2 regions of the Streptomyces sp. Y7 genome follow, and region 1 is predicted to be linked to the other one. Evidence: riboswitches for the same ligand, from Rfam matches in the RefSeq annotation. Region 1 holds a riboswitch; the other holds the start of a gene.

Region 1 (5,740 bases):
TGGGCCCGCACGGCAGGCGCCTTCGTCGGGTCCAGGTCCGAGACGAGCGCGTACTCGTCGAGCAGCTGCTCCAGCTTGGCCAGGTCGCCGTAGGTGTCCGCGCGGGCCATCGGCGGCACGAGGTGGTCGACGACGGTGGCGTGACCGCGGCGCTTGGCCTGGGTGCCCTCGCCGGGGTCGTTGACGATGAACGGGTAGATCAGCGGCAGGTCCCCGAGGACCGCGTCCGGGGCGCAGCCGCCGCTCAGCCCGAGGCCCTTGCCCGGCAGCCACTCCATCGTGCCGTGCTTGCCCATGTGCACGACCGCGTCGGCGCCGAACGAGTTCTCCAGCCACCGGTACGCCGCCATGTAGTGGTGCGACGGCGGCATGTCCGGGTCGTGGTAGATCGCGATGGGGTTCTCGCCGAAGCCGCGCGGCGGCTGGATCATCACGACGACGTTCCCGAACTGCAGGGACGCCAGCACGATGTCGTCCCCGTCGACGTACAGCGAGCCCGGCGGCTCGCCCCACGCCTCGGTCATCGCGTCCTTGAGTTCCGGGTCGAGCTTGTCGAACCACGACCGGTAGTCGGCGAGCGGTACCCGCGCGGGCGCCGACGCCAGCTGGTCCTCGGTCAGCCACTCGACGTCGTGTCCGCCCGCCTCGATGAGCCGGTGGATCAACTCGTCGCCGTTGTCCGGGTACTCGGTCACCCCGTACCCGGCCTGCTTGAGCGCGTCCAGGACCCGCACCGCGGAGGCGGGCGTGTCCAGGCCGACCGCGTTGCCGACGCGCGAGTGCTTGGTCGGGTAGGCGGTGAAGACGAGCGCGAGCTTCTTGTCGGCGTTCGGCTTGTGCCGCAACCGGGCGTGCCGTACGGCGATCCCGGCGACCCGTCCGGCCCGCTCGGGGTCGGCCACGTACACGGGCACGTCGTCCGGGCCCTGCTCCTTGAAGGAGAACGGGACGGTGATCAGCCGGCCGTCGAACTCCGGGATCGCGACCTGCATCGCCGCGTCCATCGGGGAGAGCGCGGCGTCGGACTCCTCCCAGGCGCTCTTCGACGACGTCAGGCACAGCCCCTGCAGCACGGGGACGTTCAGCTCGGCCAGCCTGCCGATGTCCCATGCCTCCTCGTCACCGCCCGCCGACGCCTGCGAGGCATGCGTGCCCCCGGCCGCGAGGACGGTGGCGACGAGGGCGTCGGCCTTCCCGAGGAGCTCGTACAGCTCGGGATCCGCGCCGCGCAGCGAACCGCAGTACACCGGCAGCGCGTTGGCGCCCCGAGCCTCGATCGCGTCGCACAGGGTGTCCACGAACGCGGTGTTGCCGCTCAGTTCATGGGCCCGGTAGAAGAGCACGCCCACGGTCGGACGGCCCTCCTGGAACGGACGGTCGCCATGGACGCCGTACTCCGGCATCTTCTGCGGCTCGTCGAACCCCTCGCCCGTCAGCAGCACGGTGTCGGACAGGAACCGGGCGAGCTCGGTGAGGTTGGCGGGGCCGCCCTCGACGAGGTACTTCAGCGCCTCGGCGACCACACCGGCCGGGACGGACGACTCGGCCATCAGCTCCGCGTCCGGCACGGCCTCGCCGCCCAGCAGCACGGTCGGCACACCGGACGCCTTCAGCTTCGCGAGCCCGTCCTCCCAGGCCCGCTTGCCGCCCAGCAGCCGCACGACGGCGAGGTCCGCGCCGTCGAGCAGCGCGGGCAGCTCGGTCTCGACGTCCACGCGGGTCGGGTTGCCGATCCGGTAGTCGGCACCGGAGGCGGCCCTGGCCGCCAGCAGATCCGTGTCGGCGGTCGACAACAACAACACTGTGCTCATGCGGGCGCTCCCGGTGGAATGAAAGGCAGTCCTTGCGGCGCGCCGGACTCGATGAGCCGCCACAGCGCGTCCGTGTCCGCGTGCTGTTCGATCAGATCGCCGAGCCGGTCGAGCTGCTCCTCGCGCAGCGCGGCGAACGAGGTGTCCGGCGCCGGCACGAACCGGCGGCCCGCGGCGGCCGCCACCTCGCGCAGGAACGCCCGTCGGAAACCGTCCGACTCCAGCGAGCCGTGCCAGTGCGTGCCCCAGGTCTGACCGACCCGGCAGCCGTCCAGGAAGGGTTCGCCCCCGGTCACCTCGGCGACCCCGTGATGGATCTCGTACCCCTCGACCCGCTCCCCGAGGGCCTCGCCGACCGGCCGGGTGAGGGTCTTCTCCCGGGCGAACCGCACCCGGACGGGCAGGACGCCGAGCCCCTCGACCCGGCCGCGCCGGCTCTCGACGTCGTCCTCGATGTGCTCGCCGAGGACCTGGAAGCCACCGCAGACGCCGAGGATCGGCCGCCCTTCGGCGGCCCTGCGGACGAGGGCGTCCGCGAGCCCCCGCTCCCGCAGCCACTCCAGTGCCCGGACCGTCCCCCGGGTCCCGGGGACGATGACGAGATCCGCGTCGGCCAGCTCCTCCGGGCGGTCCACGAACCGCACGACGACGCCCGGTTCGGCGGCCAGCGCGTCGACGTCCGTGAAGTTGGACATCAGCGGCACGGCACACACCGCGACCCGCAGCACGTCCTCGCCGACGGGGGAGGAGACCTGGGACTCCCGGACGGCTCCGCGCAGCGACACCCGCAGCCCGTCCTCCTCGTCGATGCCGAGCCCGTGCCGGAAGGGCAGGACGCCGTAGGTGTGCCGCCCGGTGAGGTCGTGCAGCATGTCGAGGCCCGGTTCGAGGAGCGAGACGTCGCCGCGGAACTTGTTGACGAGGAACCCGGCGATCAGCTCCTGGTCCTGACGGGACAGCAGGGCGACGGTCCCGAAGAAGGAGGCGAAGACGCCGCCGCGGTCGATGTCGCCGACGACGAGCACCGGGAGCCCGGCATTGCGGGCGATGCCCATGTTGACGATGTCGGTCCGCCGCAGATTGATCTCGGCCGGAGAGCCGGCCCCCTCACAGATCACCGCGTCATACGTGCCCCGCAACTCGGCGAGGCACTCCAGCACCGTCCCCAGCAACTGCTGCTGCCGTCCGCCGTGGTACCCGCGCGCACTCAGCTCGCCCACCGGCCTGCCCAGCAGCACGACCTGGCTGCTCTGCTCGCCGCCCGGCTTGAGCAGCACGGGGTTCATCAGCGCGGTCGGCTCGACGCGGCACGCCTGGGCCTGCATGGCCTGAGCGCGCCCGATCTCGGCGCCCTCGCGCGTCACGAACGAGTTCAGGGACATGTTCTGCGCCTTGAACGGCGCGACCTTCACCCCCTGCCGCACCAGCCACCGGCAGATCCCGGCGGTGACGACGCTCTTGCCGGCGTCGGAGGTGGTGCCGGCGACAAGAAGGCCACCGCCCGTCATGAGGTACGCCCCTTCGTGATACGGCGCGCGGCGACACACACGCCGAGCGCCAGCCAACCGACGCGCCTGGACAGCCGTACGGCGCGTTCGACGTCGTGGGTGCCCACGGCCCGTCCGTTCCCGTTGAGCACGGGACGGTGCTCGACCCGGCCGCCGTAGGAGAGGGTCCCGCCGAGCCGTACCCCGAGGGCTCCCGCGAACGACGCCTCCACAGGACCGGCGTTGGGGCTCGGGTGCGCGTCGGCGTCGGCACGCCAGGCCCGCACCGCCCCGCGGGGATCGCCGCCGGCGACGGTGGCGAGTACGGCCGTCAGGCGCGCCCCGGGCCAGCCGGCGAGGTCGTCGAGCCGGGCCGAAGCCCAGCCGTAGCGCCGGTACTTGGGTGATTTGTGCCCGACCATCGCGTCGAGCGTGTTCACGGCCCGGAAGCCGAGCAGTCCGGGGACACCGCCGACGGCACCCCACACCAGGGCCCCCACGACCGCGTCGGAGGTGTTCTCGGCGACGGACTCGACGACCGCCCGCGCGATCCCGTCCGCGTCCAGCGCCTGCGGATCCCGCCCGCACAGGTGCGGTAGCCGCGCCCGCGCCGCCTCGACGTCCCCTGCCTCCAGGGCACGTCCGATGGCCCGGGCCTCCCGGGCGAGCGAGGTGCCTCCGACGACGGCCCAGGTGGCGGCGCCGGTCAGCGCGAGCGAGGCGGCCGGGGAGGTACGGACGGCGCGGGCGGCGAGGGCACCCAGCGCCACGGCGCCACCGGCGCACACGACGGTGTGCACCGCGCCGCGTGCGCGGTCGTCGCGCCACAACACCCGTTCCACGGCGGCCGCGGCCCGTCCGAACGCGGCGACCGGATGCCCCCGGCGGGGGTCGCCGAGCAGCAGATCACCGAGGAGCCCGGCGGCGGCGCCGTACGCGAAGACGCGATCGGCTCGCATCGGGGTCAGCCGACCGTGAGGTCAGACGTGGGTCTGGTACTGCGTGTCGATCGGCAGGCGAGCATCGCGTTGTGTCCTCACTCAGGGTGTCCGCGCCCTGGTTCGACGAGACCGACGGCGAGAGTTCCTGGCTCCCGGGGATTGCTACCCCGGTGACAGTGGCGGGACCGCGCCGGATTCTCACCGGCTTCCTCTTCTGCCGTCGTACTTGGCCCCGGCAGTCCACCACGGGGTTCCGAGAGGCGTCAACTTGCCGTTGACCTGCGACGGGAGAGTGTGCGAAGGCCCACACGACGGCGAGGTGCGGGACGGTCGTCCGTCCCGCACCTCGGGTGTTTCGCGTGTGGTGGGTCAGGCCACGAAGGGCCTGTGGGTCAGGCCACGAAGGGCCTGTGGGTCAGGCCACGAAGGGCCTGTGGGTCAGGCCACGAAGGGCCTGTGGGTCAGGCCACGATCAGAGAGATCCCGTAGGCCACGGCGGCCGCGCAGGCCGCGAAGCAGGCGTAGGCGCCGGTGACCGCGAGCGCGGCCGAGTCGCCCTGGGCCACGGCCCGTTCGCGGCGCGACAGACCCGCGACGCCGAGGGTGAACAGGCCCACCAGGGCCACGGTGACCACGAGACTGACGCCGAAGACGGAGCCGAGAGCCGCCCAGTCGATCTTCATGCTTCTACTTTCCTGTTAGCCGGGTTGCGGGGCGGGTCAGACGGTGGCCTGCGAGGGCGCGGGCTCGGAGGACGGGGCCGGGATCGTGGCCGTGAGGTCCTCGGCCGGCGTGCCCGCCGGGGGCGGGGTCACGGCGGCCATGGCGGTGGTGACCACGCCGGGCGCCTCGTCGGTCGCGTTGACGTTCGTGTGGTCGACGACCTCGCGGCGGGAGATCTTCCAGATCGCGGCGCTGGAGCCGACCAGGAAGACGGCGACCACGGCCGTGCCCCAGGTGCCGAAGCCCGTCACGTACTCGGCGAGCGCGCCGACCAGGGCGGCGGCCGGCAGGGTCAGGCCCCAGGCGACGAACATGCGGGTGGCCGTCGACCAGCGGACGACGCCGCCCTTGCGGCCGAGGCCGGCACCCATCACCGAGCCGGAGACGGAGTGCGTGGTGGAGAGGGAGAAGCCGAGGTGGGAGGAGGCCAGGATGACGGTGGCCGCGCTGGTCTGGGCGGCGAAGCCCTGCTGCGGCTGAAGGTCGGTCAGGCCCTTGCCCATGGTGCGGATGATGCGCCAGCCGCCGAGGTAGGTGCCGAGCGCGATGGCCAGGCCCGCGGAGAGGATGACCCACATGGGCGGGTCGGAGTCGGGGGCGACGGCACCGCCGGCGACCAGGGCGAGGGTGATGATGCCCATGGTCTTCTGCGCGTCGTTGGTGCCGTGGGCGAGGGAGACCAGGCCGGCGGAGGCGATCTGGCCGGTGCGGTAGCCCTTGGCGGCGGCCTTGCCGTCGGCCTTCTTGCCGAGGGTGTAGGTCAGGCGGGTGGCCAGCA
Region 2 (5,740 bases), on a different contig from region 1:
CGACCACGGCGGCGGTGTCCGATCCATCGAGGTCCCCATCCCCGACAACCCTCTCGGCCACACCCTGGTGTACGTCGTCGACACCGACCGGGGCCCGGTGCTCGTCGACACCGGCTGGGACGACCCGACGTCCTGGGACACGCTCGCCGAGGGCCTCGCGGCGTGCGGCACGGCGCCCGGTGAGATCCACGGCGTGGTGATCACCCATCACCATCCCGACCACCACGGCCTGTCGGGCAGGGTGCGCGAGGCGTCGGGGGCCTGGATCGCGATGCACGCGGCGGACGCGGCGATCGTACGGCGCACCCGCACGACCCGCCCCGACCGCTGGTTCACCTACATGGCCGCCAAACTCACGGCGGCCGGCGCCCCCGAGGCCCACGTCGCGCCCCTGCGCACGGCGCGCCGCCCCGGCACCCTGCCCGGCTTCACCCCGGCCGACCCCGACCGCGAGATCGTCCCCGGCGAACTCCTCGACCTCCCCGGCCGCCGCCTGCGCGCGATCTGGACACCGGGCCACACGCCCGGCCATGTCTGCCTGCACCTGGAGGAGGACCACCCGACGCGCCTCCCGGGCCACGGCCGCCTGTTCTCCGGCGACCACCTGCTCCCCGGCATCACCCCGCACATCGGCCTGTACGAGGACCCCGACGACAGTGGGGGTGCCCCCGCGCGAGCGTATGCGGGCGTGGGGGAGGTCACGGACCCGCTGGGCGACTACCTGGCCTCCCTGGAACGCGTCGCCGCCCTCGCCCCCGCCGAGGTCCTCCCGGCCCACCAGCACACCTTCACCGACGCGCCGGCCCGCGTCCGCCAGCTGCTGACCCACCACGAGGACCGCCTCACCGACCTCCTCACCCTCCTCGCCACCCCCCTCACCCCCTGGCAACTCGCCGAACGCATGGAGTGGAACCGCCCCTGGTCCCAGATCCCGTACGGCTCCAGAAACATCGCGATAGCGGAGGCGGAGGCCCATCTGAGGCGGCTGGTGAAGCTGGGGAGAGCGGAGGCGGTGGCGGGCAGTGGGCCGGTGGCTTATGTGGCGGTGTGAAGCCGACCAGGGCGGCCACGCCCGCAACAGGGGTTCAGGGCACCATGAACGCCATGAACCGCGCTGAGCCTCCGCCCCCGCCGCCCCCCTTGGACCGTCTCCTCGCCGAGCGCGCCTGCGAGCGCGTAGTCATCGAGTTCGTGCACCGCCTCGACCTCGGCGAACCGGCCTCCGTCGCCGAGTTGTTCACCGAGGACGGTGTCTGGGCATGGCCGGCCGGCGACCGGTCGGTCAAGGGGCGGGAGGCTCTTCGTGAGTACTTCGGCTCCCGTCCCGCCGACCGGCTCTCGCGCCGCGTGATGGCCAACATCCTGGTGACGGTCACGTCCGCGGACACCGCGCAGGCGACCTCGTACTTCACGACGTACCGCGTCGACGGCTACACGGGCGGCATCGTCCCGCCCGGCCCTCCGGTCCAGGTCGGCCACTACCAGGACGCCTTCCACCGCACGTCGGACGGCACCTGGCTGCTCACCGCCAGGACCCTCCATCTGCCCTTCGGCGGACCGACCCCGAGGACCGGCGCCTAGTCACGCATGAAGGCGCGGATCAACGCTTCGGCGTCGCCGAGGAGTTCGACCTCGCTCTGCGACATCGTCGGGTTGGCGGCCCGTCGTCGCAGCGCCTCCGTGATGCCGTCGTGTGTGAGGTGGGACGGGTCGGCGAGGAGGGCCGTAAGGATGGCGCGGGCGGGCTCGGCGATGGGTTCGTCGCCGACCGCGACCTGGGCGAGGATCACGGCGGAGGTGCCCCAGTCGAGACCGGCGTCGCCCTCCTCGGTGTTGTTCCAGTCGATGACGTAGGGGCCGTCGGGGGTGAGGATGACGTTGTCGGGGTGGAGGTCCAGGTGCAGGACACAGGCCCCGGGCCGGCGCGCGGGGACTCCGTGCAGCTGCCGCAGCAGCCGGGCCAGGGTGCCGCCCGCCTCGTCCGCGTTCATGGCCCCGGCACTCAGCGCCTCCAGCATCGTCGGCCCGGGCAGCCGCTGCATCACGAGGTCGGTCCTCGAGGAGTCGGCGAGGCGGACGCGGGGCGCCGGGAAGCCGTGGGCGAGGACATGCGCCATCACCGCCCCCTCGGCGAGCGCGTCCCCCCACCCCTCCCGGTCGCGGCGCAGTACCCACGCCCCGTCGATCTCGTACACGTCGGCGGTCCGCCCCGTCCCGAGCAGCCGTCCCACCGGTCCCCGCATCGCCTCTGCCCCCTCCGTCACGGGCCGAAGGTACCGGTCGCACGGGCGGCCCCGAGGGGCCGGGTTACGGGCGGGTAGAGTGTCGCCGTCGTCATCACCCCCGTACATGGGAAAGCCGGTGCAAATCCGGCGCTGACCCGCAACCGTGAACCGGTCGTCGTCGAAGGCCGGTGAGCCGGATCGCCGTGTACGGGAAGTGACCGGCTCACGTGCCCCGGCAGTCGGCCGGAGTGCGGCACCGTCGAGGTATACGGAGCCGAGCCGCCGGGGTCTCCCCTGTGCTGCCCGGTTCCTCTGAGGGAAGGGCACCCGCCGATCATGTACGTCCGCCGCAGCGCCGCGGTCCTGGCCGCCGCCGTCGTGATCGGCGCCGCCGCGCCGGCCATAGCCGCCGACTCCTCCGCGTCGCCCTCCCCCTCCGCCTCGCCGAAGCCGCAGTACCCCGCCGAGCTGTACGGCACCACCGACCCCACCTACGACGGCGTCTGGCGGCAGTCCCTCGCGCTGCTCGCCCAGGACACCGCCGGGGTGAAGCCGGCCAAGGGGGCCGTGGAGTGGCTGGTGGGGCAGCAGTGCGCCAACGGGGCCTTCGCGCCCTACCGTGCCGACGCCGCCACCGCGGACTGCGAGGCCAAAACCCCCGTCGACACCAACAACACCGCTGCCGCGGTCCAGGCGCTGGCCGCCCTCGGTGGACACGACGCCGCCACCGCCAAGGCCGTGACCTGGCTGAAGTCCGTCCAGAACAAGGACGGCGGCTGGGGATACATGCCGGGCGGGGCCAGCGACACCAACTCCACGTCCGTGGTGATCGGTGCGCTCGTCGCCGCCGGTGAGAAGCCGGCGGACGTCCGCAAGGACGGTAAGACGGCCTACGACGCGCTCAACAAGCTCGCCCTGCCCTGCAAGGACGACGACGGCGGCGCCTTCGCCTTCCAGCCCGACAAGAAGGGCAAGCTGCTCGCCAACGCCGACGCCACCGCGGCCGGCGTCCTCGGCTCGCTCGGCAAGGGCCTCGTCGTGAGCCCCGGCAAGGACGCGCCGGCCACTCGATGCGTCAGCGAGGGCCTCCCCGCCTCGCAGCAGGCCGCCGTCAACGGCGCCGCCCACCTCACCGACGCCCTCGCCAAAAACGGCCACCTCACGTCCACCCTCCCCGGCGCCGAGGACCAGCCCGACTACGGCAACACCGCCGACGCGGTCGTCGCGCTGGCCGCCCTCTCCGGTGCCGACGCCGCCGCGAAGCCGCTGCGCTGGCTGGAGCAGAACTCCGCGAAGTGGGCGGAGCAGAGCGGCCCCGCCGCCTACGCCCAGCTCATCCTCGCCGCCCACGCCACCGGCACCGACCCCCGCGACTTCGGCGGCGCCGACCTGGTCGAGCAGCTCAACGCCACGGGTCCCGCACCGCAGGCCGCGACCAAGGCCACGGACGAGGCCGAGAAGAAGGACGCGAAGAAGGACGACAGTCCCTTCGGTGTCTGGTGGTACGTCGGCATCTTCCTCGTCGTCGGCATCGGCATCGGCTTCCTGCTGAGCGGGCGCAAGAAGGGCCCGCAGGCGTGATCCGTCGCGTGCTCGCCCCGCTCCTGGCCGCGCTGGTCCTGCTGACCGGCGCGGCTCAGGGCGCCCACGCGGCCGGCTATCGCTACTGGTCGTTCTGGGAGCGCCAGGGCGGCACCTGGATCTACGCCACCCAGGGCCCCTCCCTCGCCCGTCCGTCCGACGGCGACGTCCAGGGTTTCCGGTTCGCGGTGAGCGAGGACTCCAAGGACGCGACACAGCCCAGGGGCGCGGCCGAGTTCGCGGTGATCTGCGCCAGGACGCCCGCCGAGGACGGCAGCAAGCGGGTCGCCCTGGTCATCGACTTCGGTACGGCGGCCGACGCCCCCTCGGGCGAGACGCCCCCCGCCCGCCGTACGGCCTGTGCCCGGGTCGCGCCCGACGCGACGACCGCGGACGCCCTGGCGGCCGTCGCCAAACCCCTGCGCTACGACACCAACGCACTGCTGTGCGCGATCACCGGGTATCCGCGGAAGGGCTGCGGGGACCAGGTGGCGGGCGACGGCGGGAAGACCGGTGAGCCGGCGCCGACCGGGCGGACGGCCACCGCCGCCGAGGACGACTCGGACGGCGGGCTCTCGCTGGGCCCGGTCGCGGGCATCGCCGTGGTGGTGGTGCTGGGGGCGGCGGCGGTCTGGCAGGCACGGCGGCGCAGGGATGCCTGAGCGCTCCTTCGGCCAGGGCGATGCGCGGCTGAGCCTCGGGGCCGGGACGGGCCGTCGGCCGTCCGCGGCCCCGCCGTCGCGGGCCGCCCGGTTCCCCGCGACGGCGCCCCGTCGCGGCGCCGCCACCCCTTCCCTCCACCCGGGCGCCTGGTGGCTGTGGGCCCTCGCCCTCGGCACCGCCGCCACCCGCACCACCAACCCCCTTCTCCTCGCCCTCCTCATCGCGACCTCCGCCTACGTCGTCGCGACCTGCCGCCCCAACGCCCCCTGGGCCCGTTCCTACGCCGTCTTCTTCAAGCTCGCCCTGGCCGTCCTGCTGATCCGGCTGGTCTTCGCCGTGGTCCTCGGCTCCCCGCTCCCCGGCACGCACGTGATCGTCGAGCTCCCCGAGGTCCCCCTCCCCGACTGGGCCCAGGGGATCCGGCTGGGCGGCAAGGTCACCGTCGAGACCGTCCTCATCGCCTTCTACGACGGCCTGCGCCTGGCGACCCTCCTCATCTGCGTCGGCGCGGCGAACTCCCTCGCCAACCCCGCCCGCCTCCTCAAGTCCCTGCCCGGCGCCCTCTACGAGATCGGTGTGGCGGTGGTCGTGGCCCTCACCTACGCCCCCCACCTCATCGCCGACGTCCAGCGTCTGCGCGCCGCACGCCGGCTGCGCGGCCGGCCCGACCGCGGTGTCCGGGGCCTCCTTCAGGTCGCGCTCCCGGTCCTGGAGGGCGCGTTGGAACGGTCGGTCGCGCTCGCCGCCGCGATGGACGCGCGCGGCTACGGCCGTACCGCCGACGTCCCGCCCCGCGTGCGCCGTACGACCAATGCGCTCACCCTCGGCGGCCTGCTGGGGATCTGCGCCGGAACGTACGGGCTCCTCACCGCCGAGGGCGGCACCTACGGTCTGCCCCTCCTCATCGCCGGAGTCGCCGCCGCCCTCGCGGGTCTGCGCCTGGGCGGTCGCCGGTCCCCGCGCACGCGGTACCGGCCGGACCGGTGGGACGCCCGCGCCTGGCTGGTCGCCGGTTCCGGCGTTTCGGTCGCCGCCCTGCTGACCCTGGCCGCGGACCGCTCCCCCGAGGCCCTGGACCCCGGGGTGATCCCCCTGGTCGCCCCCACCTTCCCCCTGTGGCCCGCGGCGGCGGTCGTCCTCGGCCTGCTCCCGGCCTTCATCAGCCCCACGCCCCAAAACCCCGCGCCTCGCAGCCCCGCACCCCTCCGCACCCCCGCCGCCCCCAAGGAGCCGTCGTGATCCGCTTCGAGAGCGTCTCCGTGACGTACGAC

The links. Region 1 has a riboswitch for cobalamin ahead of ACGFW6_RS33535 (cobalamin biosynthesis protein). Riboswitches for the same ligand answer to the same signal wherever they lie in the genome.
Region 2: another riboswitch for cobalamin. It lies ahead of ACGFW6_RS43730 (prenyltransferase/squalene oxidase repeat-containing protein); the one in region 1 lies ahead of ACGFW6_RS33535 (cobalamin biosynthesis protein).

The regions. Positions count from the first base shown of each region.
Region 1 is NZ_JBIDDQ010000020.1:2,318-8,057, reverse strand. Features, by position in the region: gene cobN (cobaltochelatase subunit CobN) at 1-1,811, opposite strand, end outside; gene ACGFW6_RS33540 (cobyric acid synthase) at 1,808-3,319, opposite strand; gene ACGFW6_RS33535 (cobalamin biosynthesis protein) at 3,316-4,257, opposite strand; cobalamin riboswitch at 4,358-4,500, opposite strand; gene ACGFW6_RS33530 (hypothetical protein) at 4,701-4,922, opposite strand; gene ACGFW6_RS33525 (anion permease) at 4,959-5,740, opposite strand, start outside.
Region 2 is NZ_JBIDDQ010000043.1:26,800-32,539, reverse strand. Features, by position in the region: gene ACGFW6_RS43745 (MBL fold metallo-hydrolase) at 1-1,051, shown strand, start outside; gene ACGFW6_RS43740 (nuclear transport factor 2 family protein) at 1,105-1,581, shown strand; gene ACGFW6_RS43735 (phosphotransferase) at 1,578-2,243, opposite strand; cobalamin riboswitch at 2,315-2,446, shown strand; gene ACGFW6_RS43730 (prenyltransferase/squalene oxidase repeat-containing protein) at 2,562-3,806, shown strand; gene ACGFW6_RS43725 (SCO2322 family protein) at 3,803-4,468, shown strand; gene ACGFW6_RS43720 (energy-coupling factor transporter transmembrane component T) at 4,461-5,708, shown strand; gene ACGFW6_RS43715 (ABC transporter ATP-binding protein) at 5,705-5,740, shown strand, end outside.